4 regions of the Solibacillus sp. CAU 1738 genome follow, and region 1 is predicted to be linked to each of the others. Evidence: riboswitches for the same ligand, from Rfam matches in the RefSeq annotation. Region 1 holds a riboswitch; each other region holds the start of a gene.
The links. A riboswitch is a leader RNA that binds a small molecule or an ion and turns the genes downstream of it on or off. The one in region 1 is predicted to bind cobalamin.

Region 2: linked by a shared signal. The riboswitch ahead of AAFN87_RS11325 (FecCD family ABC transporter permease) and the one ahead of AAFN87_RS03985 (S-layer homology domain-containing protein) in region 1 are both predicted to bind cobalamin.
Region 3: linked by a shared signal. The riboswitch ahead of AAFN87_RS02650 (hypothetical protein) and the one ahead of AAFN87_RS03985 (S-layer homology domain-containing protein) in region 1 are both predicted to bind cobalamin.
Region 4: linked by a shared signal. The riboswitch ahead of AAFN87_RS02690 (ribonucleoside-diphosphate reductase subunit alpha) and the one ahead of AAFN87_RS03985 (S-layer homology domain-containing protein) in region 1 are both predicted to bind cobalamin.

The regions. Positions count from the first base shown of each region.
Region 1 is NZ_JBDQQN010000001.1:784,506-792,279, reverse strand. Features, by position in the region: gene AAFN87_RS03985 (S-layer homology domain-containing protein) at 1-4,052, opposite strand, end outside; cobalamin riboswitch at 4,221-4,418, opposite strand; gene AAFN87_RS03980 (ABC transporter ATP-binding protein) at 4,929-6,716, opposite strand; gene AAFN87_RS03975 (ABC transporter transmembrane domain-containing protein) at 6,718-7,774, opposite strand, start outside.
Region 2 is NZ_JBDQQN010000003.1:375,047-382,820, forward strand. Features, by position in the region: gene AAFN87_RS11300 (acyl-CoA dehydrogenase family protein) at 1-88, shown strand, start outside; gene AAFN87_RS11305 (transporter substrate-binding domain-containing protein) at 89-955, shown strand; gene AAFN87_RS11310 (amino acid ABC transporter permease) at 1,301-2,011, shown strand; gene AAFN87_RS11315 (amino acid ABC transporter permease) at 2,027-2,737, shown strand; gene AAFN87_RS11320 (amino acid ABC transporter ATP-binding protein) at 2,751-3,506, shown strand; cobalamin riboswitch at 3,572-3,751, shown strand; gene AAFN87_RS11325 (FecCD family ABC transporter permease) at 3,877-4,872, shown strand; gene AAFN87_RS11330 (adenosylcobinamide amidohydrolase) at 4,877-6,337, shown strand; gene AAFN87_RS11335 (cob(I)yrinic acid a,c-diamide adenosyltransferase) at 6,358-6,921, shown strand; gene AAFN87_RS11340 (metallophosphoesterase) at 7,454-7,774, shown strand, end outside.
Region 3 is NZ_JBDQQN010000001.1:525,851-533,624, forward strand. Features, by position in the region: gene AAFN87_RS02620 (deoxyribonuclease IV) at 1-481, shown strand, start outside; gene dacB (D-alanyl-D-alanine carboxypeptidase/D-alanyl-D-alanine endopeptidase) at 640-2,064, shown strand; gene AAFN87_RS02630 (hypothetical protein) at 2,301-2,540, opposite strand; gene AAFN87_RS02635 (metal ABC transporter ATP-binding protein) at 2,643-3,389, shown strand; gene AAFN87_RS02640 (metal ABC transporter permease) at 3,402-4,259, shown strand; gene AAFN87_RS02645 (Fur family transcriptional regulator) at 4,265-4,681, shown strand; cobalamin riboswitch at 4,839-5,031, shown strand; gene AAFN87_RS02650 (hypothetical protein) at 5,178-5,723, shown strand; gene AAFN87_RS02655 (ABC transporter substrate-binding protein) at 5,720-6,679, shown strand; gene AAFN87_RS02660 (bifunctional adenosylcobinamide kinase/adenosylcobinamide-phosphate guanylyltransferase) at 6,753-7,304, shown strand; gene cobS (adenosylcobinamide-GDP ribazoletransferase) at 7,312-7,774, shown strand, end outside.
Region 4 is NZ_JBDQQN010000001.1:534,407-542,180, forward strand. Features, by position in the region: gene AAFN87_RS02670 (histidine phosphatase family protein) at 1-89, shown strand, start outside; gene AAFN87_RS02675 (bifunctional adenosylcobinamide kinase/adenosylcobinamide-phosphate guanylyltransferase) at 41-448, shown strand; gene AAFN87_RS02680 (ECF transporter S component) at 451-948, shown strand; gene AAFN87_RS02685 (hypothetical protein) at 945-1,625, shown strand; cobalamin riboswitch at 1,790-1,966, shown strand; gene AAFN87_RS02690 (ribonucleoside-diphosphate reductase subunit alpha) at 2,093-4,303, shown strand; gene AAFN87_RS02695 (ribonucleotide-diphosphate reductase subunit beta) at 4,317-5,354, shown strand; gene AAFN87_RS02700 (hypothetical protein) at 5,469-5,999, opposite strand; gene AAFN87_RS02705 (hypothetical protein) at 6,079-6,567, opposite strand; gene AAFN87_RS02710 (DUF3298 and DUF4163 domain-containing protein) at 6,718-7,338, shown strand.

The DNA.
Region 1 (7,774 bases):
AATGTGCCGCTTGTTTTTGTGAATAGAACAATTTCACCGTTAACAATTTTATGTGGAACAGGCTTATATTCTCCTTCAACAAGCTGTAAAACAACAGTATTTGGTTTTAAATCGTCAGCTGATAGCGTAACTTTTAAATAGTCTTTACCTAGAGAAATTGGCTTTATTAAACCTTTAGCAGTTTCAACCCCAAAACTCACAGTGAACTCTTTGCTCTCAAGATCTAAAATAATAGAAGCAACTACTTTTTCATCTTCAGCAAGTGTAATGTCTTTTAAGGAAGATGTAGGAACTTCTATAATATTATCCCTAATTTTAATAACAAGCTTTTGAATGTCGTTTTCAAGATATTGCTGAATATTCTCAGCAGTAATGACTGCTTTGTCACTGCCTTCTCCAACTGTTATTTCAGCATCTGCACTATCTTTACTCTCTTCGCCATTCTCCTCATCCTTATCTGTTTCTTCTGTGCATTGTTCATCTTCATCTGTACATTTATTTTCTTCTTTACAATTTTCTGTATCTTCCTTACACTCTCCATTTTCTCCTCCACCAGGAGCTTCACCATTTTCTATCCCGTCCACATAGCCACCGATATCTTTTCCTAAATCGAGTGTATATAGCCATTCAACAACGTCACCAGGTGATAAAGTATAAAGTCCCGCAGAATAAGAAGGGAATTTACCATTTACACGATACATCCAGCCACTTAAAGGACCGCGGTCAAATTCATAGAGACCAGCAATTCCTTCAATATAAGCACCATATTGAGTTTCACGATAGCTTAGTGAGATACCATTTTCATCTGTCACACGTTTTAATACGTCGAATACTGTTTCTCCTAGATATAACTCAGCAGTTGTTGCTCTTAATGGAATTTCCGAAGATGAAATTCGAATTGAGAACGTTGTCTTTCCAAATGGGATATTTCCGTCTGGATTGTTGTTCTCTCCGCCATTGCCTGGATTATTTCCGTCTTCACCATCAGGATTATTTCCACCTTCACCAGGGTTAGATGGATTGTTCGATTTCGTATCAGATGTATCATAAAGTGCTGTCTGTTTATTTAGCAAACGATGATAAGCAGCTAATGTATAGCCAACTTGCTCCGTTGCCATACCATTTGCTTTTGTTTCAGTTAGAACATGTTTAAAGCCACCATCTTCTGAACTGTAATAAGTCATAATATTGGCAATAACTTTGTTAAAACGAGGGTCTTTATTTGCATCAATACCTAAGCTAGCTAATGCAGTGATAACTTGAGCTGCACTTTCAGCATTTTCTAACCCCCATGAGCTATATCCGCCATTTCCTAATTGAATAGTAGATAATGTAGCTAGTGCATTATCAACAGCTTGTTTGACTTTCGGATTACTGTTGTAATATGGTGCTAACGATTGGATTGCCATCCCTGTCATATCCGGGTCTGCTTTAGTTCCCGATAGTGCCCAGCCTTTGTCAGCAAGTTGCTTATCTAAAATAAAATCAATTAACTTCTCACGTGTTGTCGTTGCCGTTTTCGGTAATTCAAAGTCCCATGTATCAAGAGCAATTAACCCATAATAAGCTCCATTTACACCTTGCCAAACAACTTGATCGAAATCTGATAGCTTTTCAACTAAGTTGTAGCCACCGACATTTGTCGGATCTTTACCGATAGCAGTAAGGGCAATAATTAGACGTGAATATTCAGTGTATGCCCATTTATCTAATACACCCTTTTTAGCAACTACATAATCAACAACATTCTTGTAATACGTGTCGTAATAGCCTGCTTGTACTTCATAACCACCACGAGCTAATGTAATAATCCACCATTCACTACCAAACTTAGGTGTAGGTAATCGATCTACCATGTATTTACCAACAGTATTATAAGCCTTTTGAGTTGGTGTATTTATATTAGACTTTGTTCCCGGTTTTTTAGCGTTATCAAATGCAGCAGTAGCCTGGTTTAGTGCTAATACTTTCGCATCAATATCTTCTTGTATTGCAGCTTCATTCGCAATCAGATCTTGCGCAGATTTGATAACCTTTACATAATCATCTAGTGCAGCTTGTGTTACCCATTTTTGTGTTATGTCTACATCTTTTCCATCTACACTTACTTTTATGGAAGCCTTGTTTTGTTCAGCTTTAGTAATTGCTTCTTCTAATGCAGTTTTAGTAATATCTCTTACTTCTTCTAATGCAGAATCTAATTGCTTAAAAACTACATCTACATCTTCTTGTTTGCTCTCCATATTCGTTAGCTGTTCATAAGCAGCTTTATAAGCAGATAATACTTTTGCATCTGCTAAAATTTCTTCTTTATTTGAGGCACTATTAATTTCAGCAATTTTTGCTGTTAGTGCGTCTTTGTTAGCTACTTCAATAAAAGGTGTTCCCTGCCAACTATAGTTAAAGCCAAGATCACGACCAAAACCAACTACACTAAATTGCAAGCGAATTACATCACCATCTTTATTTTGATGGCCACCCATAACATGATCAACCATTTTATGATTTACTGTATACATCCAATTAGACGATGAATAATAGTCGCTATTTCCAAGCCAATCTTTATTTTTTCTTCCTGTATTTGACTCACCATATTTCCCCGCTTCTTTCAGTATATATTGAGGAATATTACCGTCTCTTTCACTATCTTTAATATTTGTTAAGTAATTAATATTTGGTTGATCAGATCCATCATTATAATTACCACTTCCAAGTGCTCTAGCAACTACATGCCCTACCTCTTCCCCTTCAGAAAAAGGCACTTGAATTGGCTCAATTGCATACCCTTGTCCAAGGGTAAACTTCTCAACAGAAACTGTCACATAACCAGCTCGTTCAGAATCATTAAATTTCGTCCCTGGTTTTTTAGCTTTTTCAAATGTAACTTTAGCCTGATTTAGTGCGAATACTTTCGCATTAATTTCTTCTTGTATTGCTTTATCATCTTCAATCAGATTTTGCGCAGATTCGATGACATTTACATAAGCATCTAGTGCAGTTTGTGTTACCCATTTTTCTGTTAGGTATACATCTTTCCCGTCTACGCTAACTTTTACTGAGTTTTTATTTTCTTCAGCATCAACAATCTTTGTTTTTAATTTTGTTTTATCAATTTTGCCGTCTTCTCCGCCGTTTCCATTTAGCTCAGCAATTAGTTGATCAAGGGCGTCATCAACATTTGGTTGGATACTTTCCATATTCGTTAGCTGTTCATAAGCAGCTTCATAAGCAGATAATACATTTGCATCTGCTAAAATTTCTTCTTTATTTGCAGCACTATTAATTTTAGCAATTTCTGCTGTTAGTGCGTCTTTGTTAGCTGCTTCAATATAAGGTTGTGATCCCCATTCCTTGCCAAAGCCAAGATCACGACCTAAACCAGCTACAGTAAATTGCAAGCGAATTACATTACCATCATTAATTCGATAACTCGCCAAAGCATCATTAGGCAATACATTATTTACTGTATACATCCAACCAGACGATGAGTTATAGTCACGCTGTCCTAGCCATCCTACTTTATTTCTTCCCGTAATCGACTGATTATTTCCTTTCATTACATCCAGTATATATTGAGGAATATTACCGTCACTTTCACTATCTTTAATATTCGCTAAGTAACCAATATTTTCTTGATCATATCCATCATTATAATTACCACTTCCAAGCACTCTAGCAACTACATGACCTACCATTTCCTTTTCATAGAAAGGCACTTGAATTGGCTCAATTGTGTATCCTTGTCCAAGGGTAAACTTCTCAACAGAAACCGTCACATGACCTGCTGGTTCAGAATATTTTATCGACGCACTATCATCAGTAGTAACAGGAGATAATTCGATTTCGGTTTCCTTGGTTATATCTTTCTCTAAATTATTATCTCCTTCATCAGATAAAGCCCCTTCTTCATTTCCCTCCAACCCTTCATTTATTTGCTCTGACTCATTTTCTATTAATCCATCTGTCTCTGCCATAACAGCAGCTGGCGATAGAAGCGATAGCGTCAAAACAAGCACGGCTGCAATATGAAGCCACTTTTTCCAAAATTCCACTTGCAAAACCTCCAATTTTTTTATGAATACTTTGCATCGTTCACTCCACGACAAAAAAACGCCATTTCTCACTATAAGAGAAATGGCGGTAAACAGTTTGAAAAGCATATAAAAAATACATACCTATCCGTCTATTTGCCATACATTCTCCTAATTTCCGAAGAGAGTTTATACGATCAAATAAAGGTAGGTCTCCTGGCTCATGTATCCTGTACCAACCTTCCCATCTACTGGAGGCATTTTTCCTCGTCGGACAGTGGCATATGTTGCACATTCTTCTACACTTACAGTTGCGGAAACAGCTTCGGCTTTGCACCGAATTCCCTATTAAGCTCTTAAAAGAGCACCTTTATTCTGCAATTGCTATTCACTTGTAGTTAAGTTTAGCATACTTTTTTTATTTTCCAAATAATTCGATAAAAAAAGAGTTACACTTCTAGAAAAATATAGTAGAAGTATATCTCCAAGAAGTTAAAAGTGCTCCCATTTACAGTTGCGGGACAGCGCCGTATTTTCACCGTTCTTCCCATTTAAACAAATCCAAAACTGAATTTGTAACTTAATCTTATTATTCCTTTTTTTATCATGCCATATCATTAATTATTTAAAAAAAGCAAATTTAAAAAGCTTGACCTCTTAAATAGAAGCCAAACATATAGTTTATTTCATGGAATATTGTACTTCATGACGCAGAGCTTTTGCAGCAGCTACCATATGAGATAGTGCCGCTATAGTTTCCGGTTCCCTCTTAATTAAAATTGAAATTACTCAACTAAAATGTAAATAGAAGGAATCTTTTATATTACTATTTAAAAGAAAAAGACTATAAGCAAACCCAATTTTTTGAGTTTGTTTATAGTCTGAGATGCCTATACCTTAAGCTTCGATTCGGCTGAGATTTTCCACTCCATTTTGTAGCAAATACATTTTATGGTATAACCCTTTTTGGGCGAGTAGCTCCTGGTGTGTTCCGCGCTCCTTGATTTCCCCTTGATGTAGCACTAAAATTTGCTCTGCATCTTGGATTGTCGATAGGCGGTGCGCAATCGCAATAGTTGTGCGACCTTTGCGCATTTTTTCAAGAGAATGTTGAATTGCAACTTCTGTTTCTGTATCAATAGCTGCCGTTGCTTCATCTAGTACAAGCACTTTCGGATTCGTCGCAATCGTACGTGCAAAGGCGATTAATTGACGCTGCCCGCTCGAAAACGTCGAACCACGCTCCGTCACTTTTTGCTCGTATTTTTCTGGCAACGTATCAATAAATTGATCAGCTTGCACAAATTCAGCCGCCGCCTGTACATCTGCTGTCGTCAGTGTATGATTGTGCAAGCGAATATTGCTGGCAATTGTACCGTAAAACAAGAACGGATCTTGTAGCACAAGCCCCATTTTTTCACGAATTTCTTGTTGGCTAAATGACTTTATGGACTGGCCATCAATCATAATATCCCCTTTTTCGAATTCATAAAAACGCATAAGCAAATTGATAATGGAGCTTTTTCCACTACCTGTATGACCGACAAGCGCGACCGTTTCGCCCGGATTAACGGTAAATGAAATGTTTTTTAGTACATCTTTTTGATTGTCATAGCTAAATGTGACATCTTTAAATTCAATAAGACCGTTCGAAATTTTTGCCGCACTATTTAATTGAGCGGGCTCTACTTCTTCCTCGTCTAATAACTTAAACACCCGAGACGCAGCTACAAGTGCTTGCTGGAATATAGCAAGACGCTCCATTACTTGATTAATCGGATCAAAGAAGCGATTAATATAAGTAATAAACGCATATACAACTCCTACTTCGACAGCCGTTTGAAGCGATGTTTGACCAAAATAATATAAAACTAGCATAATGGCAGCAAAATAAACTAAATCAACTACAGGTCGAAGTAGTAAGCTATTCAGCTTTGTATTATTCATCATCGCTACATAATGTTTATTGTTTATTCCATCAAACTCATCATTAAAACGCTTTTCCTGATGGAATGCTTGCACTATACTCATACCCGATAAAGATTCGGCAAGCTTTGCATTGAGCTCGCTTAATTTTTCACGCATTTCCATATACACAACCGAGCTATGTTTACGGTACAAGTAAATGATGTAAATAATGATTGGTAGTAGTACGAGCGCAAATGCCGCAAGCATAGGATTTAATAAAAACATCGCGATATACACACCGATTATTAAAAATCCGGCTTGCACAAAAGTAATTAATACGCCAACATACATATCTTTTATCGCTTCCGTATCGTTTGTCGCGCGTGATACGATAGACCCTGCTGGAACTTGATCGAAATAACGCATACCGAGCTGATGAATTTTAGAAAATACATCAATTCGCAGCTGTTGAATAATTTTTAGTGCAATCTCTTGGAATTTCAAATGTTGGAAATAGCTAATTACAACATTTAATAGCTGGATGGTCATATACGATACAGCTAAAAAGACAATAGGACCTTTTTCAAAATTGCCAACTGCTACATGATCATCTAAAAATACTTTAATAATATAAGGACCAAGAACCGCTCCTAAAACTGTTAAACCAAGTAACAACAATGCGAGTACAACAGCTTTTTTATGTGGCAATAAATAGCGTAGCAATCGTCTTATAATGGCACTTTGCTCTTTGCGTGAAAAGGTTGGTTGTTTATCCATACTACATGCCCCCCTGTTCCACTAATTGTTCTAATTGCTGTAATTCATACATATCAAAATAACGACCTCGCAAGATCATTAATTCCTCATGTGTTCCTTTTTCTACAACCGTTCCTTCATGCATCACAAGAATGACATGTGCATGCTGAATCGCACTGAGACGGTGAGATGTAATAATAGTCGTTGCTTCTTTGCGTGATGCTTTCAATGATTGTAAAATAGCTTCCTCCGTTTTTGCATCTACTGCAGATAAAGAGTCATCTAAAATAAGTAGCTCAGGCTCTGTCATTAAGGCACGAGCTATTGAAATACGCTGCTTTTGTCCGCCCGAAAGCGATACGCCACGCTCACCAACAATTGTTCTATAGCTTTCTGTGAAGCCTAAAATATCTTCATGAATATGTGCTAAGCTCGCAGCATGCTCGACCTTTTCGCGATCTGCTTGCGGGTTTGTAAACGCAATATTTGTATAAATGCTTGATGAAAATAAAAAATGATCTTGCGGCACATAGCCAATCGCCTCACGTAATGCGAGCATTTTATAGTCATCAATGCGCACACCACCGTACGAAATATCCCCTGTATAGCCCTCAAATTCTCTTAGTAATAATTTTAAAATGGCTGTCTTTCCTGATCCTGTTTTTCCAACAATACCTAGCGTTTCCCCTTGCTTTAACTCGAAATGAACATTTGATAATGACGGGTTTTCATCTCCTGGGAATGTAAAGGAATCTACATGGAAAGCTAGGTCTCCTTGTGGTCGCGTATTTTTTGCACTATGTTTGTCATCGATTTCCACTGGTACATTGAGCAATTGTTCAATACGGTCATACGATGCAGAACCGCGCTCTACAATATTAAATAACATACCGATAGCTAGCATCGGCCATACGAGTAAGCCTAAATATGTTGTGAAAGCGACTAGATCTCCAATTGACATCGCACCATCTACAATAAATTTTGTTCCGAATGCAAGACTTAGGAAAAAACTAATGCCGACAACTAAACTGATCGTTGGATCAAACAATGAATCGATTTTTGCGACATGCATATTTTTC
Region 2 (7,774 bases), on a different contig from region 1:
TCATAATCCACCGATGGATGATATGACAATCAAAAAGTTAGCTGAGACGGCTATTAGTCAATTTAACGAACAAAAGGAGAGAGTGTAAATGTCATTTAAAAAAATTTTAAAGTTAGCGTTGATTAGTATTGCATCCATTTCGATTTTGGCAGCTTGCGGAGGAGAGAAAGAAAATTCTGGTGCAGCTTCAGCAGACGGTGTACAAGTGAAAAAAGTGAAAGTCGCTTATGATCAAGCAGGTAAGCCGATGTCATATATTGATGAAAAGGGAAATCCGACTGGCTATGATGTGGAAGTAATGAAACTTATTGATGAAGCGTTAGAAGAATATGAATTTGAATACATCGGAACATCCAATGATGATTTATTACTCGGTGTAGAGCAAGGTAAATACCAAGTAGGGGTAAAAAATGCTTTCTGGACAGAAGAGCGTACAGCAAAGTATATATTCCCGCAAGAATTTTTAGGGCTGAGTAGTGCCGGTCTAGTATTGAAAAAAGAAAATGAACATATTAAAAATTTAAGTGATTTTGCAGCGGCAGGTATGACATTGGCACCAATCGCAGCAAATAACGCTCAATACACAGTTATCGCAGAATATAACGAAGCAAATCCAGACAATCAAGTGCAACTAAAAGCAGGTGAAGAGTTTTCAGTAGACGTTGTGCAATGGGTAAATGAGGGACGTGTTGACGGTGGAGTGCAAATTGAAGGGAGCTTCACAGGGCAAGTGTTAACAGAAGGTGGTCCATATTATCATTTGAAGGATCAAGTTGTGTATAACGAATTTGCGGTAATTAAAACGTGGCCATTGTTCAATAAAAAAGAACAAGAATTTGCTGATGCCTATGACAAGGCAATTGCAGAAATTAAAAAGACAGATGCGTTAAATAAACTGAGTGTAGAGTTTTATGGCAAAGATTTATTCGAAGTTCTAGATTCAGTGGAGCGTTGATGGGAGCTGATGCAAATCATCAGCCTTTCTAATCAATATAAGAAAGGATAAATTTCTGGAGATTTAACATTGTCTAGCTCCAGTGCCCAGCCCCTCGAGGTCGCTTTTGTCCCTCAATCGAAAGCGTAAAAGATGCTTTCGTTTGAGAGCCATCCAGCGCTTGTCGGGGCTAAACGGGGCACTTAAGCATTTCTAATGTGTCTAGCTCCAGCGCCTAGCCCCTCGAGGTCGCGGTCTGCCCCTTTATCGAAAGCGTAAAAGATGCTTTCAATACAGGCCTGCAAGCAGCTGTCGGGGCTGACCAAGGCGCTTGCGCTTTTCTAATCAAAGAAAGTGGTGTGATGGATGGAGAAATATTTTGATATCGCGTATTTATGGTCGGCACTACCGCAACTATTGCCTTATTTATGGGTGACAATCTATATCGCTAGTGCAGCTGTAATTGTCGGTAGCCTACTAGGGTTACTCCTTGCCGCTGCTAAGCTAAGTAATAACAAGCTGTTACAATGGTTGGCAAATGTATATACGACTGTTATGCGATGTACGCCATCCATCGTCCTATTATTTCTTGTCTATTATGGCATTCCGGCGTTTTCGGAAAATTTATTCGGTATTAATTTGCAAAATGTTCATACTGGGATATTTGTTGTCATTACCTTTAGCTTACAGTTTGCGGCGATGATGTCGGAAGTAATCCGTTCTGCTTATTTAGCTATTGATCGGGGGCAGTTTGAAGCTGCTGTTAGTGTTGGTTTAACACCGCTTCAGGCATATCGTCGTATTATTTTTCCACAAGCACTAGTCATTGCTTTACCTAACTTTGGGAATGGCCTCATTGCTGTATTACAAGAAGGGGCGCTAGCTTATACGATTGGTTTCATTGACATAGTAGGCAAGGCAAATTTAATCATTGCGAACAACTATAATACACATGCACTAGAAATTTATATTGCGTTGGCAGTTATTTATTGGGTCATATCTATTGCGATTGAAAAGAGCTTTAGTTTATTAGAAAAGGCATTTAGCAAAGGGAAGCAACCGTTAAAAACAACGTAAGGAGGAGTGACAATAATGGAATTAATAAATGTAAAGTTTTTAATTGATACGTTTTTCGTCGCATTAAGCGGTGTTCCGGTTGCGCTTCTTGTTACTTGTGTGTCGCTGCTCATTGCTGTACCATTAGGTTTTTTTCTCGCGTTAACGCGTATCAATGAAATCCCTGTCCTGAAAAATATTACGAAAACATATGTATCATTCGTCCGTGGTACACCTGTAATTATTCAAATTTTCGTTTTATATAGCAGTATTCCGTTAATACTGGATGGTATTTTAAAAAATTACAATATTGACTACGCCATATACGATGTGAATCCACTTTGGTATGCCTATATTATATTTTCATTTAATACAGCTGCGGTGCTTTCTGAAGTATTTCGCTCAGCTTTGCAAACAGTTCCAAAAGGGCAGCTAGAAGCAGCACAGGCAGTAGGGCTAACGACAGCACAAGCGTATCGACGTATTATAATTCCTCAAGCATTAGTCGCTGCCTTACCAAACGTATGTACAGCGACAATTAATTTAATTAAAGCAACCTCACTCGGTTACGCTATTTCATTACAGGAAATTACGTTGAGAGCGAAAGTTGCGGCAAATGTTGGCTACAACTATTTAGAGGCGTATATGGATATTTTCTTCGTTTATTTAATTTTATGTATGACGGTTGAATATTTATTTAAGCTATCGGAGCGTCGATTAAGTCGCTATAAATCTGTCGTAGCATAAGGAGGAGCGCGCTATGTTAGAAATTAAAAATGTCCGTAAATCATTTGGGCAACATGAGATTTTACAAGGTGTAGACTTAACTATTGATAAAGGGGATGTAGTCGTTATTTTAGGGCCAAGTGGATCAGGGAAAACGACGCTTCTCCGTTGTATCAATTTTTTAGAGCGAGCAGACGCAGGGACAGCTAATTTTGGCACAATTGCAGTCGATTTAAAAAATGCATCAAAGAAAGAAATTCTTGAGGTTCGTAAAAAAACCGCGTTTGTCTTTCAAAACTACAATTTATTTCATAATAAGACAGCGTTAGAAAATGTAGCAGAAGGGCTTGTCATTGGGCGTGGAATGAAAAAAGAGGAGGCACACCGGATCGCAAAAGAAGCATTGAATCAAGTAGGGCTGTCACATAAATATGATGCTTATCCAAGCCAATTATCTGGAGGACAACAGCAACGAGTTGGCATAGCGCGAGCGATTGTGTTAAATCCAGACGTTATTTTATTCGATGAACCAACTTCAGCACTCGACCCGGAGCTAGTCGGAGAAGTACTAGAAGTAATGAAATCCATTGCCAAATCCGGTACGACAATGGTCGTTGTCACACATGAAATGTCTTTTGCGCGTGATGTAGCGAGCCATGTTATTTTTATGGACGGTGGGCGAATTGTTGAAGAAGGATCTGCTCATCAACTATTTGTGAACCCGAAAGAAGAGCGTACGAAACAATTTCTACATCGTGTATTACCCGAAGATTATAATTACCACATTTGAATATTCAGATAACAAAACATACACAACTAACTTTTTTTCGCTATAATAAGAGTAATGGAAAAGTTCATTTGTATTTTGTATGAGGTTCTTTACTTATTGTAAAGTTAAAAGGGAAACCGGTTTAAATCCGGTGCGGTCCCGCCACTGTAAATGCGAATGTTTAACAACAACCACTGAGCAATCGGGAAGGATGTTAAACATGCTTGATGCATAAGCCAGGAGACCTGCCTCTACATTACACCTACGACAACCTACGAGGATAGGAGGGTGGTACTATTTCTGCATTTGTATGTAGTCTAGTCTATTCTTTTGTTAGTCTCTCGCATTCGTCGGGGGACTTTTTTAATTTTTATTATCGGAGGAATTTACAGTGAGTAAAAAAAGTGTACTCGCTTACATACTATCCATTACGTTGCTGTTAGTGAGTATGTGGCTTGGAATTGCAATTGGATCAGCCGATATACCAATCTCAACATTATGGGATAAAGAAACAAATCCTACAGCATACAGTATTTTATGGAACATAAGGTTGCCACGTGTTATTTTAGCGGCATTAGTTGGAGCATCCCTAGCAATAGCCGGTGCTGCATTCCAAGGATTACTGAAAAATCCACTTGCTGATCCGTATACGTTAGGAATTTCATCAGGTGCTTCGGTAGGGGCTGTTGCTACGCTATACTTTAGTATGTCTATTCCGTTTTTAGGTACTTTCACGTTGCCAGTATTTAGTATTATTGGAGCTGCCATTACGATGATTTTCGTAATGGGCTTTGCAAAACTTGTAGACCGTTCTATGAAAATGGAAACGCTCATTTTAACGGGTGTTATTTTTAGCTCATTTTTAGGTTCTTGTATTTCACTAATGATAGCTCTAACGGGTGAGCAGCTTCGCGTCATAATGGGTTGGCTTTTAGGCAGTGTGTCCATGAGGGGCTGGCCATATGTACAAATGATTATCCCGTTTGTCATAATAGGTACATTACTCATCTGGCTAAACCGTCGTGAATTAAATGCGATGATATACGGTGAAGATCGAGCAAAGTATTTAGGTGTCGATGTAAAGAAGAGTAAATACGCTATTTTAGTAGGTGGCTCGATGTTAACTGGTGCTGCTGTCGCAGTATCTGGGACAATAGGATTTGTCGGTTTAGTAGTACCACATATGATGCGTCTCGTTATTGGGGCGGATCATCGACATTTACTCATCCTTTCATTTCTTAATGGTGCTAGTTTATTAGTCATTTGTGATTTAGTATCACGGACTATTATTGCACCAACAGAGTTGCCGATTGGTGTTATTACTGCATTTATCGGTGCGCCGGTATTCGCCTACATTTTTTATAAACAGCGCAAGAAGGGGGCATAATCATATGTTACGGGTAGAACATATATCAGGTGGCTACGGTGCAACCCCTATCGTAAAAGATGTTTCATTTACTGTTGGGAAAGGAAAAATTCTCGGAATTCTCGGTCCAAATGGAAGTGGTAAATCGACTTTATTAAAAGTGATTAGTGGGGTCATTCCATCAACAGCGGGTCAAGTGTTTATTGAAGATAAAGATGTCCATCAGTATTCTACAAAAGAATTGGCGAAAAAAATGGCAGTGCTACCACAGCTTCACGCGAATGCCTTTTCTAATTCTGTTCGAGATGCAGTATCGCTAGGGCGTTATCCACATCAAACGGGTTTTTTCTCAACATGGTCAAGTAAAGACGAAGAAGCCGTTCAAAAAGCGATGGCGCAAACAGGTGTTACAAAATATGAAAACACCTTTTTAGAAAATTTATCAGGTGGAGAGCAACAGCGAGTATTTATTGCTCAAGCATTGGCGCAATGTTCGAATGTATTACTGTTAGATGAACCAACAAATCATCTTGATATAGCACATCAAAAGCAAATTTTAGATATGATCCGCAAAGAAGCTAAAGAATCCGATTTGACGGTCGTATCAGTGTTCCATGATATTAACTTAGCCTCACTTTATTGTGATGAACTTTTATTAATGGAATCAGGCAGTGTTAAAGCGATAGGTGTACCACATGAAGTATTACTTGAATCGCAAATTGAGGAAGTATATGCCGCGCGTGTTGCAACATATGCTCATCCAGAAATACCGAAGCCGCAAATTACAATGCTACCAGAAGCGGTAGAGGAGTCATTTTTTGGAGAAGTGACAAAAGAGCATTTTGTTATAGCTCCTCATTTTGTTAAGCTACAAGCAGATGCCCCATTAAAAGTAATCTCTTCTGCAGTTCATAATGCAGGGATGGGCTGGTATGGGACATTCGTAAATCGCTGCATTGATGTCGATTATTTTTGTAATGATGTAAAACAAGAGACGCAGCAATTTTTAAGCAATGAAAAGCTATCCCCTACGAATACAGTAGTGATGTTAACGGCGGTTCCACCAGAAAATGTTGTAATTGAATCCTTTCTGGACGGCCGAGTAATTGTTGCGGTAACAGCTGGCATTGGAAATGCAGTTGACGCAACAAGAACATATGAAAGAGACGATGTTTTTCATGCCGGAACGATTAATACTTGGGTCATTATTAACGGGAAACTGTCAGATGAAGCATTTTACCAGGCGATGATTACTGCTACAGAAGCAAAAACGAAGGCCCTTGCGCAAGAAAATGTTGTAGATTCAAGAACAGGTACGATTGCAACGGGCACAGGTACAGATAGTTTACTTATAGCAGCCACACAAAAAGGGGAAGAAATGCCATATGCCGGTCCAATTACTGAAATAGGAAAATGGATTGGTCGTGGGGTTTTTGAAACAACTGTAAAGGCTATTGTGAAATATAATAGAAGACAAACAAATTAGGAAGGAAAGGGTGATACATGATGAAATTGTATACAAAAACAGGGGATAAAGGGAAAACGAGTATTATTGGAGGTCGTGTCGATAAGGACCATTTACGCGTTGAGGCTTACGGCACTATAGATGAATTGAATTCATTTATAGGCAAGGCGATGACAGAGCTTGATAACCGTGAATTATTTAAAGATATTTTAGCGGATTTAGAAGCGATTCAGCACGAGCTATTTGATGGCGGCGGTGATTTAGCGAATGTGATGAAGGAACGTCATTACAAGTTAACGGAAGCGCCAATTGATACACTTGAAGCGCGCATTGATGTACTTTCAGAAGAAGCACCACCGTTACAAAAATTCATTTTACCAGGTGGTTCTCCTGCTGCTGCGACGCTTCATATTGCGAGAACAGTTGCACGTCGAGCTGAGAGACAAACGGTATCATTAATGAAAGCCGAGTCAGACGTATCACCAATAGTACAAAAATATTTAAATCGCCTATCTGATTATTTATTTGCAGCTGCTCGTGTAGTCAACTTCAGATTAAATATCCAAGATGTAGAATACGTACGTAGCGCAAACGTATTTAGATAAATTGTTGTGAAGTTTGATCAATAATAATTACTCATAATGAGCAAAAATAATCCTATAAATACAAATGATATTAGCATTTGCTAGGTTGATTTCCGTTACGGCTGGGACGCTAAAAAAGCTACTGAAAAAGTGATTTTCATAAAAATATTCGAATAATTATTTGCCTTTATGATTTAGCGCTCTGATACTCCCTTTCCGCGGGCATGGCTTGAGCCTCCTCACTGCGTTGCAGGGTCTCAAGGCTCATGCTGATCCCGCAGGAAGCTTTGCTCTGTAGCGAAAGGCGCAGCCGTCAGCTACACTGTCGCACCGTGCTAAATCATTTGAAAATTGTATCGTTGTCGCAAATTCTTATTATAAAAAATGCGTGTATCTATTTTTTCAGTGGCCTCAAGCTAATCCTCAAGGAGTCGCCCAGCCTTCACTACAATCAACAATTATTAGTTAAGTTACAGTAAATGTTATGTGTTATTTCAAATCTCATATTAACTATTAAATTCAGAAATCATTAATATTCTTCGGAGGTTGGATTGTGATTGAAGTAAAATATTTGAAGTTAGATAAAACAAAACGCACAATTGTCATTTCAGATATTCATGCAAATTTACACCTTTTCAAGAGATTGTTAGATAAATTACAGTTTACTGCAGAAGACTATCTATTCATTAATGGTGATTTGTGTGAGAAAGGACCTGCAAGTTTAGAGGTAATTAACTATGTGCGCTGTATGTCCGAAGAATCGACGAATGTTTTTATTACAAAAGGAAATTGTGATGTAGTATTTCGTTCAGTAATCAGTGGAAATGAGAGCATCATTTCATATATGAACAGACAACAGTATTCTGTATTAAAT
Region 3 (7,774 bases), 260 kb from region 1:
AGACTATCCTGTACAAATCGCACTAGAAACGATGGCAGGTAAGGGTAGTGAATGCGGTCGTACGTTTGATGAAATCGCTAAAATAATAGATGGTGTTACAAATAATGAACGCCTTTCTGTTTGTTTTGATACTTGTCACGTTCATGATGCAGGTTATAATGTAGTTTCAGATTTTGATGGTGTATTAAACGAATTCGATAAAATTATAGGCATCGATCGACTTAAAGTACTTCACATTAACGATTCTAAAAATGTGCGCGGTGCAGCGAAAGATCGACATGAAAACATCGGCTTCGGAGAAATTGGTTTTGATGCACTAAAATATATTGTGCACCATGAACAATTAATGCACATACCAAAAATTTTAGAAACGCCTTTCGTTGGTTCGGATGCTAAAACAAAAAAAGCGCCATATTTACACGAAATTGCAATGTTACGTGACGGTGAATTTAGACCGGAATTAATAGACGCAATGCGCTAGTAAACTATAAAACTAAAAACTTAGGCAGTACAAACTAATAATTTAAAGTTTGTACTGCTTTTTTATATGGGCAAATAGGCAAAATATTACTTTACTTCTTCAATATATTGATGTGTAATTAGGTGAAATTAATATACAACAGAAGGGGTTTAAAATGGATGAGGAAAATATCAATCTTTATGCTATTATTTTTATTACTTTTCAATATGCCAGTGTCGGCAACTGCAAATGTGCTAGATTCATCCGTTACGGAAAATTTAGGTTCCTCTAATGTAAGCGTGTCATTACGATCGCTATCAACTGGGCATGTTTTATACGAGCATGGTGGAAATACATTAATGAAACCAGCATCAACATTAAAGCTGTTAACAGGAGCGACAGCATTATCAGTGCTCGGGAATGATTTTAAATTTACTACAAAATTATATATTGATGGTGAAATAGAAAATGATGTTTTATATGGGGATGTATACATAGAAGGCAGTGGTGATCCTACATTACAAAAAGGTGATTTTATTACATTTGCCAAAGTACTAAAACGAAAGGGTATTCGAACTATAAACGGGCATATTTACGGTGATGATTCGTTATTTACTGGTAGTCATTTAACACCGGGAATTGTCAAAGATGACGAAACGGAATATTATGCAGCCAGAACGACAGCTTTAACGATGTCACCAAATGAAGATTACGATGCAGGGACGATTATTATTAATGTGACAGGCACTACAGCAGGGAAAGCACCTATTTTCACTGCATTACCAAATGCAAGTGGAATGAAAATTGTAAACAAAGCGCGTACGGTTAGTCGAGGTGCTCAAAATACAGTAACTGTTAAACGGAATTATGGGACGAATACGGTTGTAATTGCAGGAAATATCCCACAAGGGAGTACGGTAAAGGAGTGGGTCACGTTAAATGATCCGACGATTAATACTTTACATGCGATAAAGGATACTTGGTTATCAGCTGGAATAAGATTTTCAACAACTTCTAATTTGAAGCGGCATAAAACGCCTAATACAGCAAAACTTTTATATACGAAACAGTCAATGCCACTCGACAAGCTATATCCAATTTTTATGAAGCTAAGTAATAATAGTATTGCTGATATTTTAGTGAAAACTATAGGGAAAAAAGAGCGCGGTATTGGCAATACGGAAAGTGGCTTAGTAGTTATGCGTGATTATGCTAAGACAATCGGGTTGGATGTAACAAAATGGCGTTTTGAGGATGGCTCAGGTATGTCACATAATAATAAAGTGTCGGCTAATGAGCTAACATCTTTATTATTTATTATGCAACAGCAGCCTGTCTATAATAATTTTTACAATAGTTTACCTATAGGTGGGCAAAAAGATCGTTTTGTAGGGGGAAGCTTGCGCAAACGTTTTGATACAGCTGAGCTTCGAAATCGAGTTGTTGCAAAAACAGGTAGTCTCACACAAGTTTATACACTAGCAGGCTATGTAACGGCAAATAGCGGTCGAAAATATGCATTCTCTATTATGGTAGAAAATAAAAGTCCTGCTGCTATAAACGGTATTGACCGAGTAGTAGAATCGATAATAAAAAATTATTAAAATAAATGGACTTTCTTAAAGTAATTTGAAATGGAGTTATTTGCTGTTTTGCGTTTAAGAAGGTTATAAAATAGAATAGTCTTTAAATCGTTTTACACTAGTATGCTAAAGTTAAATGTTAAATGAAAGCGCGTCTCTTTTCGAAGATGCGCTTTACACTATAGTTAAACTAAAAATTAAGTCATTTTATGGAGTGTAAGCAAGAAGCGTTATATCTTCTATTAGTAAATAATAATTTACTCGATTAATTTCATGAATTTTTTTAGTTTTGATTTACCTATTACTTTTTCTGCATCCTTCAAAACTGATTTTGGAATACCGCTGAAAATCCAACTTACATTTGCCCCTGCCATTAATGGGCGTAGCTGTTTTACCTCACCGATTGATAACTCAATATTTGTATTTTTCAAAACGAATGCCTGCACTTCTTTATCACTTGCTCTCATTAAATAATTATAAAATTCAATTGCTTTCAAAAAATCATCCTTTCAGGTAAATTACCTTTACAAAACACATCAAGTAAACTATACTAACACATTGTAAATCGTAATGATTTTGAATTAGAAAGAAGAGATATAATGAGAAAAACGATGATAGAATTAAAAAATGTATCGTTTCAATATGAATACACGCAAGTGCTGAAAAATATTTCATTCCGTGTTGAGGAAGGGGATTTCCTTGCTCTACTCGGTCCGAACGGCTCAGGGAAATCTACATTATTAAAATTAATATTAGGCTTACTAAAACCGATGAGCGGGAATATTGAGTTATTTGGAGAAAATGCTAATACGTTTAAGCACCGTGAGTGGATTGGTTACGTTTCCCAAAAATCGAATGCTTTTAACTCAGGCTTCCCAGCGACAGTGGAAGAAGTCGTGAAAAGTGGGTTAGCAAAAAAAACAGGATTATTTAAAAGATTGCCAAAGGATGTACATGATCGTGTATTAAAAGCGCTACAATCTGTTGGGATGGAACAGTTTGCAAATCGTAATATCGGGCAGTTATCGGGCGGTCAACAGCAGCGTGTGTTTATCGCAAGAGCACTTATTGCGGAGCCGAAGCTACTAATATTAGATGAACCAACTGTCGGAATTGACCATGAAAATGTACAATCATTCTATGATATGCTAGCAAAATTAAACGAGGAACGACAAATGACTATGATATTAGTAACACATGATGTCGACACTGTATCGGATCGTATTAGTCACGTTGCTTGTTTAAATCAAACAATTCATTTCCACGGTTATAAAAATGATTTTGATGTCATCTCTCAGCAAGAACTTGATGCTTGGTATGGCCATAAAGTACGAAAGATTCATTAAAGGAGAAGGCATATGATTGAAGCAATATTACACTATGAATTTTTACAAAACGCCTTTTTCTCAGGGCTTATTATTGGGGTAATCGCCCCTTTACTTGGTGTCTTTATCGTTGTTCGAAGATTGTCGCTAATTGCAGATGCATTGTCACATGTAACGCTTGCGGGGATTGCAGGCAGTCTTTACTTAAGCCAGTCTGTTACAGCATTAGCATTTCTAAATCCGATTTATTTAGGGATTATCGCATCGGTAAGTGGTTCGATTTTGATTGAACGTTTACGTAGACTTTATAAGCATTATGAAGAACTAGCTATTCCGATTATTATGTCGGGGGGCATAGGTATTAGTGCTATTTTTATTTCTTTAGCAAGTGGTTTTAATACTGATTTAATGAGCTATTTATTCGGGTCTGTATCCGCGGTTTCGAGGCAAGATTTAATGGTTGTAGTTGCAATCGCAATTGTTGTTATTATATTTTTGACATTATTTTTTAAAGAGCTATTTGTACTATCATTTGATGAGGAATACGCAAAAGCAAGTGGACTCCCAGCAAAATGGATACACTTGTTATTCATGATTGTCGTAGCACTTGTTATAGCAGCAAGTATGCGTATCGTTGGGATTTTACTTGTGTCAAGCTTAATGACATTACCTGTTGCAGCAGCAATGCGCTTGGCAAAAGGTTTTAAAGAAGCAATTATTTTAGCTATTGTTTTTGGTGAATTATCAGTATTAGTTGGTCTTGTTAGTGCGTATTATTTAAATTTAGCGCCTGGCGGGACAATTGTTGTGACATCAATCCTAATTTTACTAATTGTCATATTCTTGAAAAAACTTTATATGCAATTTACGGCGACATCAAAAGGAGTGTAGTAACTGTGAATGTAACACGCGCATGGGAAATTTTAAAAGAAAACGGTTATAAAAAAACAGACAAACGCGAACTGATTTTACACATGTTTTCGCAAACCGATAAATATTTAACAGCACGTGATTTATTATCAGTACTGAAACAAGATTTTCCTGGAATGAGCTTTGATACGATTTATCGTAACTTAGCAACATTTGTAGACCTGGGTATTCTAGATGAAACAGAGCTACATGGTGAGCGTAATTTTCGTATGCATTGTGAATCGGATCATCACCATCATCATTTTATTTGTCGTGATTGTGGAAATGTTAAAGAATTAGCAATGTGTCCGATGGAAATGCTTGGTGAAAAACTACCAAACTACGAAATCGAAGCACATAAATTCGAAATTTATGGAAAGTGCCCGGATTGTAAAGAATTATAAAATTATTTGGCAATATGCTTTATCCAGATTTATCTTAAGAGTAGGCAACATTTTGATGAGGTAAATGTAGAGTTATAGTTGTTTTTTGTTTAAAAATTCATAAAATATGGCAATATTATAAATTGACTCTATAAAATTTGTATTAAATATGATACATTTTTAATCAGGTGAATAAGTTTGCAAGGAAAAAGATGCTTTTTGCATAAAAGGGAATTCGGTGAAATGCCGAAGCTATGTCCGTAACTGTATGCGCTATTAATTTAAGATTATGCCACTGTTCAAAAGAATGGGAAGGTACTTAAATGAACGAAAGCGTGAGCCAGGAGACCTATCTTTTTCTCATCGTCACAAAAACTCTTCGGAATTAAAGAGAATGTACGGCAATGAAATGAATTACTTATATTTTAATATGTAATTAACTACATGCCATCGTTCTTTGCGGTGGTTTTTTTATTGTCTGAAGGGGTTTGAAAATCCTGGAAAAGGAGGGGAAATAGTGAAAAAAGATATGCGCTTTTCATGTTATCCATTTATGCGTGAGAAAAGCTGCTTAGTAGATTATGAAATTCGGACAGATTCATTAACGACACGCATAGGCTCAGTTTTTCCTAAACTTGAAGGAGAAGAAGTACAAGTAATTGTGGACGATTTAAAAGTTATTCATCCAATGGCATACCATATAAACGGTTCTGTTCGTGGTAAGCTAGCTGTTACAGAAGAAGATTTACAGTTTTTAAGTGACCGTTATGATTTCTATTTACAGCATGTTGGTGAGCAATTTAATCGTTTTGTACTTCCTCAAGGTGTGGAAGCAGCGGTAAGACTACATATTTGCCGAAGCGAGGCAAAAAAATCATTTCGTGCACTCCATAAAGTAAGTGAAGAACGTGAAGTACCAGAAATTTTATTTAATTATTTAGGATTATTAGCAAATGTCTTTTTCCTTATGACACTTTACGTGAACAAAGTGAGTAGCCAGCCAGAAATCGAATTTGTTAGTAAATCATACCCAATAAAAAAACGAAAAGAGGAAGTAAAATGAACAAGTTCAAAAGTAAATGGATAGCACCGCTTGCAGCAGCATTATTATTAGCTGCATGTGGCACACAAGACGCAGAGCCAGAAAAAGAAACTGGATCAGCTGGACAACAAGCAGCAGAGGAAGAACAATCAGGTCCTTATACAGTAAAAGATGACCGTGGAATTGATGTAACATTTGATGAAGTGCCAGAAACAATCGTAACATTACAACCAAGTAATACTGAGATATTATTCTCTTTAGGAGTAGGCGATAAAATTATTGGTGCAACAGATTATGATAATTATCCTAAAGAAGCACTTGATATTGAACGCGTATCAGATTCATACACAATTAACGGTGAGCGCGTAATCGAGTTACAACCAGACTTAGTTGTAGCGTATACAATGGGTGATCCAGTACAAATTGAACAGCTTGAATCAGCGGGTTTAAAAGTATTTGTTATTAATTCAGCAACATCATTTGATGATGTTTATAGCGATATTATTCAATTATCAGAAGTTATGCGTGTTGAGGATAAAGGTCAAGAAGTAGTTGAAGAAATAAAAAATCAAGTAGCTACAGTTCAAGAAAAAACGGCTACTTTAACAGAAAAGAAAAAAGTGTACTTTGAAATTGCACCATCTCCAGACATTTGGTCAGCAGGTAAAGGAACTTTCCAACAGCAGATTTTAGAAATAGCTGGAGTTGAAAATATTTTTGCTGACCAAGAAGGCTGGTTTAAAGTATCAGAAGAGAGTATTATTACTGCAGACCCTCAAGTAGTTTTAACTACGGTTAACTACAATGGTGATCCAGTGGCAGAAATTTTAGCACGTACTGGTTGGGATAAAATGCAAGCGATTGTAGGTCAACAAGTGTATCTACTAGATCCTGATGTTTTAAGCCGCCCAGGTACACGCATTGGCGACGCAGTAGAACTAGTTGCAGAAACAGTATATCCAGAATTATTTAAATAAGTTGATTGAAGGGATGTGAGCATATGCTCGCTCCCTTTTTCCTGTAAAGAGAGGGAATAAAAAATTGGGGAGAATGGTGTTTATTACAGGTGGTGTTCGAAGCGGAAAAAGTGCTTTTGCTGAATACTATGCAAAAAAACTATACTCTGTCTATAACAAAAAACAGCTATTGTATATTGCATCGGGTGTAGCGATTGATGATGAAATGCAAGCACGGATTGAACGCCACCAAAAAGATCGTCTGGAAAGTGACATCGTCTGGCAAACAATCGAAGTATCAGATGTATTGCCAAGCCAGCTTGAACAGTTTACTACTGGAACAGTTATTTTATGGGACTGTATTACGACATGGCTTTCGAATGTATTATACAAAACGGAGAATATTCTAGGTCGTAATGAGGCAATACAGCAATATATCGTGACATTTCAACAGCAACTAATGAGTTGGAAAGCAAGCAACGTATCCGTTATTATTGTATCGAATGAAGTATTAGATGAACAAAAATCGCATTATGCAGATGTAGAATTATATAAAAAATTGTTAGGCGAGCTTTCACAATGGCTAGTCGTATTTTGCGATGAAGCATATGAAATTGATCACAAGCACGTGAATCGCTGGAAATAGAGGTGTCATGATGAAAAACTTTGCCACTGGTTTATTGTTATGCTTTCAATTTTTCACTGCAATACCGGTGAAAAAACAGCTACCATTAACAGCAAAATCAGTAACTGCTATGTATGCAAATATGCCATTTCTTGGGCTTCTAATGGGTGTAACCTCTATATGTATTATCCAAATAAATGAACATTTTTTTCATTTTTCAACGCTTTTACTAGCCATCTTATTAATTATTACAAGTATTATCATTACGGGCGGTTTACATGTCGATGGATTAATTGATACAGGAGATGCTTTTTTTTCATACAAAGATCAACAAAAGAGACTAGACATTTTAGATGATCCACGTGTCGGAGCATTCGGAGTACTAACGATTGTATGTGCGTTGTTGTTAAAACTAGGATTCTTTTATGAAGCACTAACTAGGGATGTTCATTTATTCTATTTTATTGCGATTCCATTGCTAGCTCGTCTAG
Region 4 (7,774 bases), 250 kb from region 1:
GTTCTTGGAAAGAATTTTTCTCATGGAAGGAGGGCACCCAATGCACGTCTATATCGGAGGTGCCTATAACGGTAAAAGAAAGTTTGTAATGGAAAAATTCAAGGGTGATGGACATATTCACCTGTACGATGGGGTATTACCAGAACTAGCTGATTTTCTACCGTCTGATATTGTCATCGTTAGTCGGTTTGAAAGTATTATTGCAAATGCTAGCTTACAGTCTGAAGATCAACTAGTAGATTCAATAATGGAGCGATTATTATTAATTAACAATTGCACAACGTTAATTTGTATATGTACCGATATCGGACGTGGTATCGTTCCACTTGATAGACAACAGCGATTTATAAGAGATACTTGCGGGCGTTTGTACCAAGCGTTATTTGAAAAAAGTAGCACGGTTACACGCATATGGTACGGTCTACCACAGGTGCTGAAAGGAGAATGATTATGAAGCAAGATAAATTACGTTATTTATTATTAGCAGCACTCATATCAGCTATTTGTGTAATTGGAAGCTTTATAAAGGTGCCAGGTTTTATCACAACTGCAGCGCTTGATTCTGCACCTGCCTTTTTATCCGTCTTTTTTTTACCTCCACTCTATGCTGGAGCAGTCGGGACTATTGGCCATTTAGCTACAGCATTAACATCAGGGATGCCACTCGGGCCATTTCATTTATTAATTGCAGTAGAGATGTTTGTCATCGTCTTTATTTTTGCCAAGCTACATCAACACAATTTTAAATGGACAAAGTGGCCATTTTTAATATTGGCTAACGGAATCTTATCCCCGCTGCCGTTTTATTTCCTTATATCACCAGCTTTTTATTTAGGCGCATTACCTTCTCTGTTCGTGGCAACAGTTATTAACGTTGTAATCGTTATGGCTTGTGTGCCAGTTATTAGTCGTGTAAAAAAAATGATGAAATGGGAAACGAGTAAATGAGAAATGCCATTAAAATTGATGCGACAACATTTGTGACAATTGATAATGCGGCTTGTATTGGTGAAAAAGAGGCTGATGTAGTTTATGTACCTAATGAAATTGCCGCCTATTTTACTGCTCGAACTGCTATTTTAGAACAGTGGTGCGCGGGTGCAATGCCGATTCAGTTGCTATTAGCGAATTTTACTAGTGATACTGCATGGGAAGAATATGTTAAAGGCTGCGAACGTGTTTTCCGAGAGATTGGACAAAAAATGCCACCAATTACTGGCTCCTCTGAAACAAATTTTGCTCCTTTACAATCGGGCCTTAGCTTAACAATGATTGGCAAGCAGCAATTTACACCATCAAAAATGCAATGCCGTTTTTTTGTTATTGGCAAACCACTAGTTGGTCAGCAAGTCATCGACCAACCAGAAAATGTTGCTAATTTAGCAGAAATCTATTCTCTTCTATCGACCGGCGTTATTCAGCAAGTTTGGCCAACTGGTTCAAAAGGGATTGGGGCTGAAATAATTTCTTTTGTAGGTGAAAACTTCACATGTGAAATAGATTTAACTCACTCTGCTGGACCGTCAGCAGCAGTACTCGTTGCCGTTCAAGAGCAAAATATTGACAAGCTTTACAGTAAGGTTTCGGCACCGATTACGGAAGTGGCTCCGCGTAATGAAATGTAATATGAATCTGTCAATAAGTCGTTTTATCCATGAAAATAAATATACTTGGAGAAATGCCATCATATCAACGTATAACCATTTGTACAAAAAAGTAAAAAATATAATGCTTGTTGCAGGGTAAACGACTATGATACAATGACAATAGTTTCGAAATATACAATATATAGTGTGTTGTTTAATTAGGTTCTACTATATGTAGATGAAAAGGGAAATCAGTGCAAATCTGATGCTGTCCCCGCAACTGTAATGCTGACGACTGTTTTATGCCACTGAAGTAATTCGGGAAGGTAAACAGGAGAATGAAGCTAAGCCAGGAGACCTGCCTAGTAAAACAAAATGCGCATTTCTTCGGGGGCTAAGAAATGGGAGCAGAGAATGATCATTTTTTCGTCTGCTTCCATTTCATTACATAAGCTACCTTCAAATGCGAAGGTAGCTTTTTTATTATGCAAAAAGGATGTGTCAACGTGGTTGAAGTAGTAGAACAGCAATTATTAGGCCAATTAATCAATGAATTTGGTGAGGAAGACTTAGAAAACTTAATTCGTTTTTCAAGCAAATGGAGTGCAAAAAATGAGCAAGCACCATTTGAGCAATGGATAGAAGCTTGTATTTTAGAAACGTTAAGCTTTATTGATGAGGACGAGCCTTACTGGACATTTGTAGCTGCTCGATTATTACGTGAAAAAATTTATAAAGAGCAGCGACAAAAGCGCGGATATGATGATGTATATGGCCAGTTTAGCCATTTACTTGAAAAGCTTGTTGAAAAGGGTCTTGTTAATCCAGCATTAATAGAAAACTATTCAAAAGAAGAACGAGATGCATTAGGCAAATTAATTGAACCTTCACACGATGAAAAATTTACGTATATAGGTCTTCGAACATTAATGGATCGTTATGTAGTTCGTGATTTTGATGGTACACCAGTAGAGTTACCACAGGAACGATGGTTAGTCATTGCAATGACATTAATGATGAATGAAACTGATGCACGTTTTGATAAAATTGCTGAAGCTTATTGGGCGCTAAGCAATTTATATATGACTGTTGCAACACCGACATTATCAAATGCCGGCAAGACACACGGGCAATTATCGAGCTGCTTTATTGATACAGTCGATGATAGTTTGCAAAGTATTTATGATACGAATACGGACGTAGCGACATTATCGAAGTATGGTGGCGGAATTGGTGTGTATATGGGCAAAGTGCGTAGTCGTGGCTCATCTATCCGAGGCTATAAAGGGGCATCCAGTGGTGTTCTACCTTGGATTAAACAACTGAATAATACAGCTGTGTCAGTTGATCAGTTAGGGCAACGCCAAGGTGCAATTGCAGTTTATTTAGATGTGTGGCATAAAGACATTTTCACATTTTTAGATTTGCGTCTTAATAATGGTGATGAACGAATGCGCGCACACGATATTTTCACGGGTGTTTGTTTACCAGATGTATTTATGGAAACAGTGGAAGCGCGAGGAGACTGGTATTTATTCGATCCACATGAAGTAAAAAATGTAATGGGCTTCTCTTTAGAAGATAGCTATGATGAAGTCAAAGGCGACGGCACATTTAGACAGCGCTATCATGCTTGTGTGAATCATCCTCTATTATCGAAAGAAACTGTACCGGCAATAGATATTATGAAGCGAATTATGCGCTCACAATTAGAGACGGGTGTACCATTTATGTTTTATCGTGATGAAGTAAACCGCAAAAATCCGAATAAGCATGAAGGCATGATTTATAGCTCGAATTTATGTACTGAAATTTTCCAAAATATGTCCGCTACACAGTTTGAATCTATTGAAATAGAAGAAGACATTATCGTGACAAAACGTAAACCAGGTGATTTTGTTGTATGTAACTTATCGTCTATCAACTTAGGACGTGCAGTAATGGAAGATGTTTTACCTCGACTAATTGCAATCCAAGTGCGTATGCTTGATAACGTCATTGAGCTTAATACTATTCCTGTTCCACAAGCTGACCGAACAAATCGTCGTTATCGTGGTATTGGGCTTGGGACATTTGGCTGGCACCATTTACTTGCATTAAAAGGCATTGCATGGGAAAGCGATGAGGCGGTTGCATTTGCAGATTCTTTATACGAGGAAATTGCTTATTTAACGATTCGTGCATCTAATGCACTCGCTCAGGAAAAAGGCGCGTATCCATTATGCCAAGGCTCAGACTGGCATACTGGGCGTTATTTCGAGAATCGTGAATATACGAGTGAAAAATGGCAGGAATTAAAGCAGCATGTCATGACTCACGGGATGCGAAACGGCTATGTAATGGCCATTGCACCGAACTCATCTACTTCGATTATCGCAGGCTCTACTGCAACAATTGACCCGATTTTCCAAAAGAGCTATTCGGAGGAGAAAAAGGACTACAAAATTCCTGTAACTGTGCCTGATTTGAATGCCCAGACAACATGGTTTTATAAATCCGCGTACTTTATCGACCAACGCTGGACAATTAAACAAAATGCGGCACGTGCTCGCCATATTGACCAAGGGGTTTCTTTAAACTTATACGTACAAAATACTATTAAAGCGAAAGATTTACTACAGCTACATTTAGATGCATGGGCAAGTGGAATTAAAACGACGTATTATATCCGCTCGACTTCAGAAGAAATGATTGAATGCGAATCATGCTCTAGCTAAGGAGGAACTATAAGTGCAAGTTACAAAACGAAAAATAATGGATAAAGAAGCACCAAACCGCTCTACATCAATAGTTAACGGTAGGTCTTCCAATATTTTGAACTGGGATGATGTTCGCTTTAGTTGGGCTTATCCTAAATATAAAAAAATGCTCGGTAATTTCTGGACGCCTTTTGAAATTAATATGAGTACAGATGTGAAACAATTTCCTACACTGACTGCTGATGAACAAGATTCATTTTTGAAAATTATTGGACTATTAGCATTACTAGATAGTATACAAACGGATTTTGCAGGGAAAGTAGCGGACTATTTAACGGATTCTAGCTTAAACGCCTTAATGATTATTTTAGCGCAGCAAGAAGTTATTCATAATCACTCTTACTCGTACATTTTATCGAGCTTAGTACCAAAAGATGTACAAGATCAAACATTCGATTTTTGGCGAACAGTACCTGTTTTACAGGAGCGCAATGATTTCGTAATTAAAGGGTATGAGGCTTTTGCTGAGGAAGCGAATGTAGAAAATATGTTACGTGCGATTGTTTATGACGTGATTTTAGAAGGATTATTTTTCTATTCGGGCTTTGCGTATTTCTACCATTTAGCACGCAAGCAAAAAATGGTCGCTACAAGTACGATGATTAACTATATTAACCGTGATGAGCAGTTGCATGTGGATTTATTCGTGAAAATTTATCAGGAGCTGTTAGAGGAATATCCGCAATATAAAACAGCGGAATGGGATGCTGAAGTACAAAAAATCTTTAAAGAAGCAGCGGAATTAGAGGTTGCGTGGGCAAGGGAAGTTATTGGCGATAAAATTGAAGGCCTCGATTGTGAAGATGTAGAGGCTTACGTATACTTCTATGCAAATGTTCGTTGTAATCAGCTTGGCCATGAACGTCCATTTGAAGGCTACCGTAAAAACCCGTTAAAATGGATTAAAGCTTACGAGGAAGTCGACTTAGGGAAAACAGATTTCTTCGAACAACGCTCACGTCAATATACGAAAATTAATATTGAAGATAACGGTTTCGATGATTTATAGTGTTTATTCTTACAATATTTCGATGTAGACAAAGTCTTTGTTAACTTTGTCTACACAAGTTTAGCTACTTGTTGTGCAAACAAGTAGCTATTTTTATGTCTTATCTTATTAATTCTAAAAGCATTGGAAGGATCGAATATTGTTAGAATTGATAATATGGAAAATCCAACCGAATCTGCCCCAACGGAATCCATAAACGACATTTCTTATTACAAGTGTAGGGAAGAACCAAAAGCTACTTCCATCCCACATCCAAATATACGTATTACGATATAAGCAACTTCTTATACCACCTGGACCGTGCTGCCATGTTGGAAATGCTGGCGTAAAATGCGGCGGTGGACCCATTGGCTGTGGGTGTTGCTCTCCTGGTGGCCCTCCATGAGACGGTGGCCCCCCGTGAGATGGTGGCCCTCCAGGAGGAAACGGCATTGGTCCTCCATGTGATGGTGGTCTTGCCGGAAGTGATGGCGTTGGTCCTCCGTGAGAAGGTGGTCTTGCCGGAAGTGATGGCGTTGGACCTCCAGGAGAAGGTGGTCTTGCTGGAGTAGGTAACATTGGCGTAAATTCAGTAGGCAATGGGTCGCTAAATGGATTGAAGCTAGGTGAATCTTCGTCATAAGGATAAAACGGGTAATTATTCAAATGATACTCTCCTTTCTACATAAACTCTTTTTAATTTATGAGGATAGCGTTGAAAGGTGAAAAATGTAGAAACGACAATTTAACATAGCACTATTATTTTCATAGGTGTCGTTTGTGCTGGAATACTTCTGGTAGTAGCGCCATAAATAACGATTAAATTACGATTTGCGGGATTTCCTATAAAGGCTTGAGAATTTGTTAGTAGTAACTGTGTAAACGGTGAAAGATTTAATTGCAATTGACCATCACTACTTATTAGTCGACTATTAAAAAAATCAACTTTTACATTTTGGTGCGGATGATCCTTCACAATAACGAGTGCTTGGTATTGTGGTGGATAAATAAGCGGTACAGGTGCGTTACCATCATAGTAACCAGTTATACGGTCCCCAACAACAATTGTTGTATGATCAACAACATACGTAGTTGGCGACACAACAAAATTGACGATAGCCCCGGAATTGTTTGTTACAGTAAATAATTTATTACAACCCGATTGGTCATTTGGTGTAACCATAAAATCACTAATCTTTGTTACAGTACCATGAAAAGAGTAAAACTGTGTCAATACAATACCCCCATTACAAAGTAAGCATATCTTTATTTAAAATATGCATAACAATAAATTTTGTGTTAGTTTTTGATAATGGCAATGTGTAGAACTCACATCTTCTATTTGTATGAATACAATGGGGAAAATTAAAAAGGATCGATACACATGTCTATTTCTTTTCCAGTTTCTATTCAAACGATGAATGTTTATAGTGACCAACAAAAAGTCGTTTATTATCCGCAAGTTTGCTCTATGCAAAATTTAGAGCTAGAGAAATATATTAATCGTCTCATAGTTCGAGAAACACAACAATTAATTGATAAGCAAGTAGGGAATATGCCTACAATAGTACAAGAAATGCTTGGCTCTTATGAAATCAAAAACAATCAGCGCAATGTACTAAGCCTATCGCTTTCGAACTATACGTATCATTATCACGCAGCACATGGTATGACATATATTAAGTCTCTCACATTTGATTTGCAAAAAGGTGTTTATTGTCAGCTGAAGGATCTATTTAAGCCTGGAAGTGATTATGTGAGAAGACTTTCACTATTAATTCATGAACAAATAAAACAGCGCAACATACAGCTCTTGGAAGATTTTACAGTCATTCGCCCAGACCAAGATTTTTACATTGCAGATAAGGTGCTAGTGATCTATTTCCAACTGTATGAAATAACGCCGTATGTGGAGGGCTTCCCAATGTTCCCAATTTCAGTTTATGATATACAGGATATAATAGATGAAGAGGGCCCCCTTGGAAGAATGGCGCAAAACAATTAGGAAACTAATAGAGTTGGCACATGTATAAGAACTAGGCGCAGAAAACAGCTAATGCTGGTTCCTGCGCCTCTTGCTCTTAGCGTGATTGCATTGTACATATTATCAATAGAATTTGGTTCATCACCAAAAGTCGGGGTTGCTATATGGACACCGCACATACACTTTGAGCGGACGCTTTCCTCGGGCATGGCTTCAGTCTCCTCGTCGTTCGTGCCTCCCTGCTCCTGTCGCTGCGCTTTTGTCGCAAATAAATTTCCTGCGGGGCCCTCAGCTCATGCGACTGCCGCTAACCTTTTGTCACATAAAAAACATTGCTTATCCCGCAGGAAGCTTTGCTCTGTAGCGAAAGGCGCAGCCGACAGCTACAATCGCCGCTCTCCGTTCCATGTGCTAACAATTAATGATAAATCATTCTAGATAATACATTTTGCTAATT